2 regions of the Nocardia sp. NPDC052316 genome follow, and region 2 is predicted to be linked to the other one. Evidence: riboswitches for the same ligand, from Rfam matches in the RefSeq annotation. Region 2 holds a riboswitch; the other holds the start of a gene.
The links. A riboswitch is a leader RNA that binds a small molecule or an ion and turns the genes downstream of it on or off. The one in region 2 is predicted to bind thiamine pyrophosphate.
Positions count from the first base shown of each region.

Region 1: linked by a shared signal. The riboswitch ahead of ACIHA7_RS03605 (purine-cytosine permease family protein) and the one ahead of thiC (phosphomethylpyrimidine synthase ThiC) in region 2 are both predicted to bind thiamine pyrophosphate.

Region 1 covers NZ_JBIUBB010000001.1:779,996-784,843, reverse strand. Annotated here, with positions in the region: gene ACIHA7_RS03610 (DUF72 domain-containing protein) at 1-400, opposite strand, end outside; gene ACIHA7_RS03605 (purine-cytosine permease family protein) at 430-1,818, opposite strand; TPP riboswitch at 1,815-1,930, opposite strand; gene ACIHA7_RS03600 (AbrB family transcriptional regulator) at 2,176-3,309, shown strand; gene ACIHA7_RS03595 (DUF4254 domain-containing protein) at 3,402-3,860, opposite strand; gene ACIHA7_RS03590 (hypothetical protein) at 4,296-4,848, shown strand, end outside.
Region 2 covers NZ_JBIUBB010000001.1:1,443,590-1,448,437, forward strand. Annotated here, with positions in the region: gene ACIHA7_RS06700 (TetR/AcrR family transcriptional regulator) at 1-373, opposite strand, end outside; gene ACIHA7_RS06705 (lipase family protein) at 470-1,915, shown strand; gene ACIHA7_RS06710 (VOC family protein) at 2,098-2,580, shown strand; TPP riboswitch at 2,689-2,796, shown strand; gene thiC (phosphomethylpyrimidine synthase ThiC) at 2,790-4,439, shown strand; gene ACIHA7_RS06720 (hypothetical protein) at 4,493-4,848, opposite strand, start outside.

The DNA of each region.
Region 1 (4,848 bases), 660 kb from region 2:
TGCTGCGGGGGAGGTGGGTGAAGAAGGTGGCGAGCAGCTCCGGGTCGAACTGGAGGTTCGGCGGCAGCTGCCAGAGGATGGGGCCGAGTTTCGGGCCGAGGGCAAGCAGCCCGGAGGCGAGAAAGTTCGCCAGCAGCTCGTCACCGTCGCGTAGGCGCTTCATGTGCGTGATGAATCTGCTGCCCTTCACCGCGAAGACGAAGTCGTCCGGCGTCTGACTCGACCAGTTCTGATAGCTCGACGGCCGCTGCAGCGCGTAGAAGGAGCCGTTGATCTCGACGCTGTTCAGCTGCTCGGACAGGTAGGCGAGCTCGCGCTTCTGCGTGACGCCCTTGGGGTAGAAGACGCCACGCCACGGCGGATACACCCAGCCCGAGGTGCCGATCCGGATCTCACCCATGACTCCATCGTGGCAGCCGAGGCCCCCGGCTAGCCGGATTTGCCGACCGCGGCCCGCCGTTTCCGCAGCGTGGCGATCCGGCCGACGGCCCACGCGACCAGCACCGCGGCCAGGAACGACAGCAGCGACGCGCTCATCCACGCCTGCTTGGTGAAGTGCAGCTTCTCCTGCACATTCACCCAGAAGTCGGTCCACACACCGGCATCGCCCGGGTTGATGAGCTGATAGACCGAGAGTCCGGCCAGCCAGGCGGCGATCATCCCCCAGCGCGGTGGGGCATCGTCGGCGGTGTTCCACTCGCCCTGCGCGCGCAGGAAGAAGTCGGCGACCAGCACCCCGAGCAGCGGCACGAACACCGAACCGATCAGGCCGAGGAAGGCGAAGTAGTTCGCCATGTTCAGCTGCAGCGCGAGCAGCGTGATCAACGCGCCGAGGCCGATCGACAGGATCCGCCGGTCGACGCGCGGCGCGAGATTCTGGATCGAGAGCGCCGTGGAGTACACGTTGGCGAAGGACTGATCGGCCTCGCGCAACACGAACACGAAGAAGAACAGTCCGCCGAGACTCACCTGGAGGAACGGCGAGTACTGGCCGTCGCCGGTGGCCCTGGCCAGCGCGAACAGGCCGAGGGTGTAGGCGACGATCTGGGTGATCGCGTAGGCCCCGCTGGCCGCGCCGAACGCCGTGCCGGTGCTGCGCGAGTGCCGGGTGTAGTCGGCCGCGACCGGCATCCAGGAGATGGACACCGCGAGCGCGGCGTCGGTGGCGATCCAGAAGAGGTTCCAGTCGGCGCCGAACGGGCCGCTGCCGTGCGGACCCGGATTGGCCGACAGGTCGGGCAATCCGGTGCGGAAGAACTGGATATAGAACCAGACCAGCGCGATCACCACGCCGATCGTGACGAACCGGCGCAGCAGTCGCACCGAACCGAGCGGCCAGATGGTCAGCGCCGTGGTCAGCACGCCGGCGGCCACCACATAGAGCCAGTGCGGGCCGCCGCCGAACAACTCGTCGGCCGCATCGCCGATGACGATCAATTCGAAGGTGCCCCAGCCGATCAGCTGGGCGATGTTCAACGCGGTGGGCAGGTAACTGAGTTTGGCGCCGAACAGGCCGCGCAGCAGCATCATCGCGGGCTTGCCGGTCTTGGCGCCCGGCACCGCGGCCAGGCCGAGCATCAGCCCGCCGACGACGGTACCGACGATCATCGCGAGGATGCCCGCGGCGATCGAGATCTGCGGTACGCCATCGGAATTCGGTGCCAGCACGGTGTACGCGCCGGAGAAGGCGATGAGGCTGACACCCAGGTTTGCCCAGAATGCGCTCTGGTCCCAGAAGGACAGCACCTTCGGGGCGGGCTCATCGAGGGTGAAGGGGGCCTCGTGCCGTTCGGAGTTGTGCAGGGTCGATGCAGACATGCCCGAAACGCTCTTCCTACGCCGGCATTACCCGGACAGGTTCATGCGGTCGGCGAAGCGCTGGGGTCCGCCCTCTCAGCCCGGCCTTGCCCGAGCTCCCGCGGTGGGGGTGGTTCGGGCGAATAGTACACGGGGGAGCTCGGCGGCCACGGCGCTGCGCGCTCGGACGGCGGTGAGCTTCGAATTCGCTCGAGGGTTTATCTGTCTTTTATGGGGTAGTACGAATAGGGCGGCGAGCGGGCTAATGTCCGCTCTGAGCAGGGAATTGGCGTCCTGCGTTCAGGATCACACCAGCTGTTAACCCCGATAACGGAGATGTAACGGTCTGTTCATTAGTCACCGCAATGATTACTAGGTATGACGCGCAGGCAAGTGATCGGATGGGTAGCTCTGCTGGCCTCGGTGCTTGCCGGGGCGACGCTACTCGATCGGGTGCATTTTCCGGCGCCGCAAATGATTCTAGCGATCGTCGTCGGCGGGGCACTGGCGTTGGCCGGGAAGTTGCCAGCCCCGATGCCCCGGGAGCTGTCGTGCGGTGTGCAGTCCATGCTCGGCGTGTTGATGGGCAGCTACCTGGAGATCTCGCTGCTGTCGAGTATCGGGATGGCGCTGGTGCCCGTGCTGGCCGTCACGGTGGCCACGCTGCTGATCAGCCTGCTGGTCGCGGTGGTGTTCGCCCGGTTCGCCCACGTCGAGTTGCCGACCGCGACGCTCGGACTGCTGGCCGGAGGTTCCGCGGCCGTGGTCGCGGTGGCCGACGATATGGACGCCGATCCGCGGCAGGTGGCGTTCATGCAGTACCTGCGGGTCGCGCTGGTCGCGGTCAGCGCGCCTGCCCTCGGCGCGCTGCTGAACAAGAGTGGCGAGGGCCTGGTCACCGAGCATGCGACGCTCGGCGCCGCGGTCACCAATCCTGATCTGCCGTACTGGATGATCGTCGGGCGCGGCGATCAGGTCGCCGGATTGTCCATCGCGGTGATGCTGTGCGTGCTCGGCACCAGAGTGGGCAAGCGGCTCAACCTGCCGAGCCCCGCGCTGATCGGGCCGATGCTGATGACCGCGGTGCTCACCGCGCTCGGCGTCAGCCACGGGTACGCGCCGACGAATCTGTTCAAGGATCTGCTGTTCGTGCTCATCGGGTTCGAGGTCGGCACCCGCTTCACCAAGCCGGTCGTGCGTGAGATGGCCAGGATGATCCCCGGCATGACGGTCACCATCGTCGCGCTGTCCGCCATCGTCGCCGGCCTTGCCTTCGCCGTCGCCACCTTCGTCGACCTCCAGCTCTCCGACATCTATTTGGCCACTACCCCCGGCGGCATCAATGCCGTGCTGGCCACCGCCGAGTCGATGGACGCCAACCTGCCGTTGATCACCTGTGTGCAGAGCATGCGACTGCTGCTGATGGTGCTGATGCTGCCGCTGCTGGCGAAGGCGATGCGGTGGTTTTCGGCGCGGCAGTTGGGGATGCCGGAACCCGAGTTAGCGGTCTGACCCGGCCTGCGCGGACACTTTCGCGCGCCGTGCCGCGTTTTCCGTCGCGGTGTGGCGACAACTGTCCGTTCAGGCCGGGTTCCCCTGCGCCACTACACCTTCCGCACCGCGCCGATGATGAGATCGGTCCATTCGTCGGCCAGCGCGGCGAGGCGGTACCACGCCGCGTGGACCCGATCGTCGGACACGTTCTCGGCGGTGTGCAGCAGATGGCTGGCGTGCGCGTGCGCCGCGGCCATGCGATCGACCGTGGCACCGAGGGATCCGGTGCGCAGGTGCTCGGTGCACCCGTGGCGGGGCACCTGAGTGGCGACCCACTTATCGATGGCGGCGACCAATTCGGCTCTGCGGCAGTCGATTCCCGCGGCCGCGAGCGGATTGCCGTGGCGCTGCCGGTGCAGGATGGCCAACTCGCGGGCCAAGCCGATCAACGGGTGGTCGGTGCTCGGATCGCCCTGGCTGCCGGCGAAAGCGGCGACCAGCTCGCGCTGATCCGGCAGGGACCGGGCGGTGCCGCCCAGGCCGGAGAGGGCGTGATCACGCACGAACATCGCGGGCTCCCGGCGGGCAGTGGCGCGTCGCGGCGCGATCGTCCGGCCTTCGGCCGATGGGGTCGGCGGTCTGTGTGTTCATCGTGCTCCTCCGGGTGACGTCAGGCGGGAGGCATTGCCCTGATGCCGGATCCGGGATAAGCGTGCGCCACGCACCTCGGCGTGTCGGTGACATCGAGATGGCACAGCGATGACAGGTCGTAACAATCTTCTCCGCATCGCGTCGGGCCGCATTGTGAGGAAGACCGACCAGTTCGGGCGGCCGACTATGGACAGTACGGGCCCGCGTGCCGCTGCGGTGAGTAGTCGCGCCGAATGACTCAATGTGGCAAATTATCTGCAAACGAATGGTTCGAGTTATGCAGCCGGGGTATAACCGGCATTGAAGCAGCCTCGGCAAACGCCATGGCGTAATCGGATAGCGAAGGGATGGGCATGTACACCTCCAGTTTGGCTATCGATTTCCAGAAGGGGTTCTCGGACGCGTGGAGTTCGGTGGCCACGTTCGTCCCCAAGCTGGCCGGATTCATCGTCATCTTGCTCATCGGCTGGATCGTCGCGAAGGTCGTGTCGACGATCGTGGACAAGGTGCTCGACCGGCTCGGCTTCGATCGCCTGGTCGAGCGTGGCGGGCTCAAGCAGATGATGTCGCGCAGCCGCTACGACGCCTCCGATCTGCTGGCGAAGCTGGCCTACTACGCGATCCTGCTGATCGCGCTGCAGCTCGGCTTCGGCGTCTTCGGTCCGAATCCGGTGAGCGATCTGCTCGACGGCATCGTCTCCTGGCTGCCGAAGGCCGCGGTCGCGATCATCATCGTGGTTATCGCGGGTGCTATCGCATCCGCGGTGCGTGACCTGGTCGGCAACATGCTCGGCGGGCTGTCCTACGGCGCGATGATCGGCCGGATCGCCGCGGTGTTCATCTGGGGCGTCGGCATCGTCGCCGCGCTGAACCAGATCGGGGTGGCCATGTCGGTCACCATGCCGA
Region 2 (4,848 bases):
GCGGGTCGTCGGCGATGGCGTGCACGAACGCCTCGATCACCGGCGCGGCGCGCTCCGGCCACGCCAGGTCCGCGGCCGCGGCGGCACCGGCGATCACGCGTTGCTGGATCTGCGCGGTGAGTTTTTCCAGTAGGGCGATGTAGCAGGCTTCCTTGCTGTCGAAATGGTCGTAGAACCCCTTGGTTCCGACATACGCGCGCTGGCAGATCTGCTCGATCGACGTTCCCGAATAGCTGTGCTCGGCAAACAGTTCGGTGGCCGCGTCGAGCAGTTGATTGCGCCGCTGTGCGCTGCGCTGTTCGGCGTCGAGGCCACGGATCCGGCGGCGAGCCGGCCCCTCGGCAGGCCGCGCGGCGGATTTGCTGCGGGTCATACCTCGACCATAGCTCGATGCGCTTTAGAAAGAGTTCTTGTTGATAACAGGCTCTCATGTTGTAATCGCTGTCACATGATGAGGAAGGACGCACACGTGTCAGTGATCACAGGGGATCCGACCGGCCGCACCCGCCGGTCGGGGCGCGCGGTTGCCACGCTGGTGACCATGGCGTTCGCCATGGCCGCCGTGCTGCTCGCCGGCGCAGTCACTCCCACGCAGGCCACCGCAATCCCACTCCCGCACGAGGATTCGTTCTACCAACCGCCCGAAGGCTTCGAAGCCCAGGAGCCCGGCGCCATTCTCCGGTCCCGCGAAGTGCGCCTTGCCGCGCTGACCGTGCTTCCGGTGAATGTGCGGGCATGGCAATTGCTTTATCGCACTACCGATCTGAACGAACAACCCACCGCGGCCGTGACCACGGTCGTGCTTCCCGCGCTGGCCGATCCGAATCGATCGAGGCCGCTCGTTTCACTGCAGTTCTACTACGACAGCGCCAACCTGGACTGCTCGCCGTCGTTCGTCCTGCAGCAGGGCTCCGGCCTCGCCGGACTCGAAGGCATCCACTCACAGAGCGAACTGCTCGGGCTTGCCGCGTTGATCAGCCAAGGCTGGGCGGTCTCCATCCCGGACTACGAGGGCGTCAACGGCCACCTCACCGTGCCCAAGGAGCCGGGCTACATGACCCTCGACGGCATCCGCGCCGCCGAGCGTTTCGAGCCGCTCGGGCTGGACGGGGCGAATACCCCCGTCGCGCTGTGGGGTTACTCGGGCGGCGGTATGGGCTCGGGCTGGGCGGCCGAAATGCAGCCGACCTACGCGCCCGAACTGAACGTGAAAGGCATTGCGCTCGGGGCGCCGACCTCGGATGTGGTGTCGCTGCTGCATGTGAACGGCTCGATGTTCTCCTCGCTGATCGGCATCGGCATCTCCTCGCTACGCAAGGCCTACCCGAAGTTCCGGGAAGCCTCGGATCGGTACCTGAAGCCGGAGGGCCGGGCGCTGATGGACCAGACCGAGCGGCAATGCCTGCCGCGCAACGCGCTCACCCAGATGTTCGTCGACTACGGCCGGTTGCTGACCATTCCGATCCCGGACTTCCTCGCGGTGCCCGAGATCAAGGAGGTCTTCGAGTCGACGGTGCTCGGCCGCAACATTCCTACCGCACCGATCTTCCTGTACCAAGGCGTCTTCGACGAGGCGGTGCCGGTGTGGACCAATGACCGGCTGTCCCAGCAGTGGTGCGCCGGTGGCGCGTCGGTGCTCTACAAGCGCGACCATCTCAGCGAGCATTTGAGCCTGCCGTCGCTCGGCATGGCCGACACGCTCAACTGGTTGAAGGCGCGGCTCGCGCCGAACGCGCCCGACCAGTTCGGCTGCCGGACCGAGAACGTCGTGTCCATGCTGGCCGACTTCAACGCGCTGCTGACGCAGATCGAGATCAATCTGAACGCCACCTTCGGCGCGCTCGGCTTCCCAATAGGTCCGCGCGAGCTCCCCCGCCCCTCCGCGTCTTCAGGCCAGACTGAGGTGCCGCGATAGCGACGTTGGCGACCGGCTGTCGTGTGATCGGTTGAGTTGGCCCGTACCCGGTGAGTTACCCATGTACTCCCGAAATCAGTGGTCACTGATTTCGGGAGTACATGGTGTACGTGCACGCGATGAATTCCGGTCGCTCCTCCCGTCTTCACAGATATCTATCAACTCCGGCCGGGAGGACCGCCATGCAAAAGATCGTCACCAACCTCTGGTACGACACCCAGGCAGAAGAAGCCGCAGAGTTCTACTGTTCGTTGTTCGCCGACTCGAAGATCACCGACGTCCAGTACCACACCGAGGCGACCAACCGTCCGACAAATCTGGCGATCACCGTCGACTTCGAACTCAACGGACAGAGGTTCACCGCCATCAACGGTGGCGGCGACTACCAGTACACCCATGCCATGTCGCTGCTGGTCAACTGCGAAAGCCAGGACGAGGTCGACCGGCTGTGGGAGGCGCTGCTCGCCGACGGCGGCAAGGAGATCGAATGCGGCTGGCTCAACGACAAATACGGGGTGCCGTGGCAGATCTGGCCCGCCGAGGCCACCGAGCTGGTCACCGGCGACGATCGGGAAGCGGTGAACCGCGCCATGCAGGCCATGTTGGGGATGAAAAAGATCGTACTGCAGCAGATGCGCGACGCCTACCACAGCAAGACGGACTGAGCTCGTACGGCTGGCGCCGGGACCGATGCCACCGGCGCCGACCTGCATCTTCCACCGATCACCTGACGCACTTTCAGGGTCAGCAGGTAGTGTCGGCCTGGAAAAATTTCACACGCCAACGGGGGCTCGCACCAGCGGGCTGAGAGGACGGCTAGGGCCGTCGACCGTATGAACCTGACCGGGTAATGCCGGCGTAGGGAGGAAAAATCATGGCATCTGTTGCGTCCAAAGACGGCTCCGAGACGGTCGACACCGTCACCACCGGACCCATCGAAGGCAGCGTCAAGCACTATCACGAGGTAGACGGGCTCCGCGTCCCGGTGCGTCGGGTGAACCTGACCAACGGCGAGCATTTCGACGTCTACGACACCTCGGGTCCGTACACCGACGACTCGGCCGAGATCGACCTGGAGGCGGGTCTGCCGAAGCTCCGCGACACCTGGGCCAAGCCCGAGGTCGATGGGCCGCCGACCCAGCTCGCCTGGGCCAGGCAGGGCATCATCACCCCCGAGATGCGGTTCATCGCCGCCCGCGAGGGTGTGTCGCCCGAGCTGGTGCGCGACGAGGTGGCCCTCGGTCGCGCGGTGATCCCGGCCAACCACAAGCACCCGGAGCTGGAGCCGACCATCATCGGCAAGAAGTTCCTGGTGAAGATCAATGCGAACATCGGCAACTCGGCCGTCTCCTCCTCCATCGCCGAGGAGGTCGAGAAGATGGTGTGGGCCACCCGCTGGGGCGCCGACACCATCATGGACCTGTCCACCGGCAAGAACATCCACGAGACCCGCGAGTGGATCCTGCGCAACTCCCCCGTCCCGGTCGGCACCGTGCCGATCTACCAGGCGCTGGAGAAGGTGAACGGCGATCCGACCAAGCTCACCTGGGAGATCTACCGCGACACCGTGATCGAGCAGTGCGAGCAGGGCGTGGACTACATGACCGTGCACGCGGGCGTGCTGCTGCGCTACGTACCGCTGACCGCCAAGCGGGTCACCGGCATCGTCTCGCGTGGCGGATCCATCATGGCCGCATGGTGTTTGGCGCATCACCAGGAGTCGTTCCTGTACACCAACTTCGCCGAGCTGTGCGACATCCTGGCGAAGTACGACGTGACCTTCTCCCTCGGTGACGGCCTGCGCCCCGGCTCCATCGCCGACGCCAACGACGAGGCGCAGTTCGCTGAGCTGCGCACGCTCGGCGAGCTGACGAAGATCGCGAAATCCCATGGCGTGCAGGTGATGATCGAGGGCCCGGGGCACGTGCCGATGCACAAGATCGTGGAGAACGTGCGGCTGGAGGAGGAGCTGTGCGAGGAGGCGCCGTTCTACACCCTCGGCCCGCTCGCCACCGACATCGCGCCCGCCTACGACCACATCACCTCGGCGATCGGCGCCGCGATCATCGCGCAGGCGGGCACGGCGATGCTCTGCTACGTGACCCCTAAGGAGCACCTCGGGCTGCCCAACCGCGACGACGTCAAGGTCGGCGTGATCACCTACAAGATCGCCGCACACGCCGCCGACCTGGCCAAGGGGCACCCGCACGCGCAGCAGCGCGACGACGAATTGTCCAAGGCGCGTTTCGAATTCCGCTGGCGCGACCAGTTCGCGCTGTCACTGGATCCGGACACAGCACGGGAATACCACGACGAGACCCTGCCCGCCGAGCCCGCCAAGACCGCGCACTTCTGCTCCATGTGCGGTCCGAAGTTCTGCTCGATGCGCATTTCCGCCGATGTCCGCGAGTACGCGGCACGCAACCAGCTCACCGACGTCGAGGCGATCGAGGCCGGGATGGCGGCGAAGTCGGCGGAGTTCGTCGACCACGGTAAGGCGGTCTACCTGCCCGTCGTTTCGTAGGTTGTTCGACGGGTTCGCCTGTCCGGCAACATATCCGGTTCCCGCACACCGCTTCAGACGTGCGGGAACCGGTCGTTTCCGTCCCGGCGCATGATCTCCAGCAGTGACTCGAGGTGATCGGCGGGCACGACTTCCATCCGGTCGCCGCTGCCGCGGATGGTCGCGGCGATGTCGACGGTGATCCGGTTGCGCCACCAATAGATCGAACGGCTGACCGGTCGCGACTCGGCTTCGCCCGCGACGAGCAGCTGGGCGAGCAGGCTGGTTCCCGCGAAGACGGTGGGGCCGGTGATCGGATGGACGAGCAGGTGGGTATGCCCCGGGATGACCAGCAGTGCGCCCCACGGCCCGACCACCGGATAGTCGTCGAGCCAGCGCACATGTGCGGTGACGAAATCCGAGGCACCGT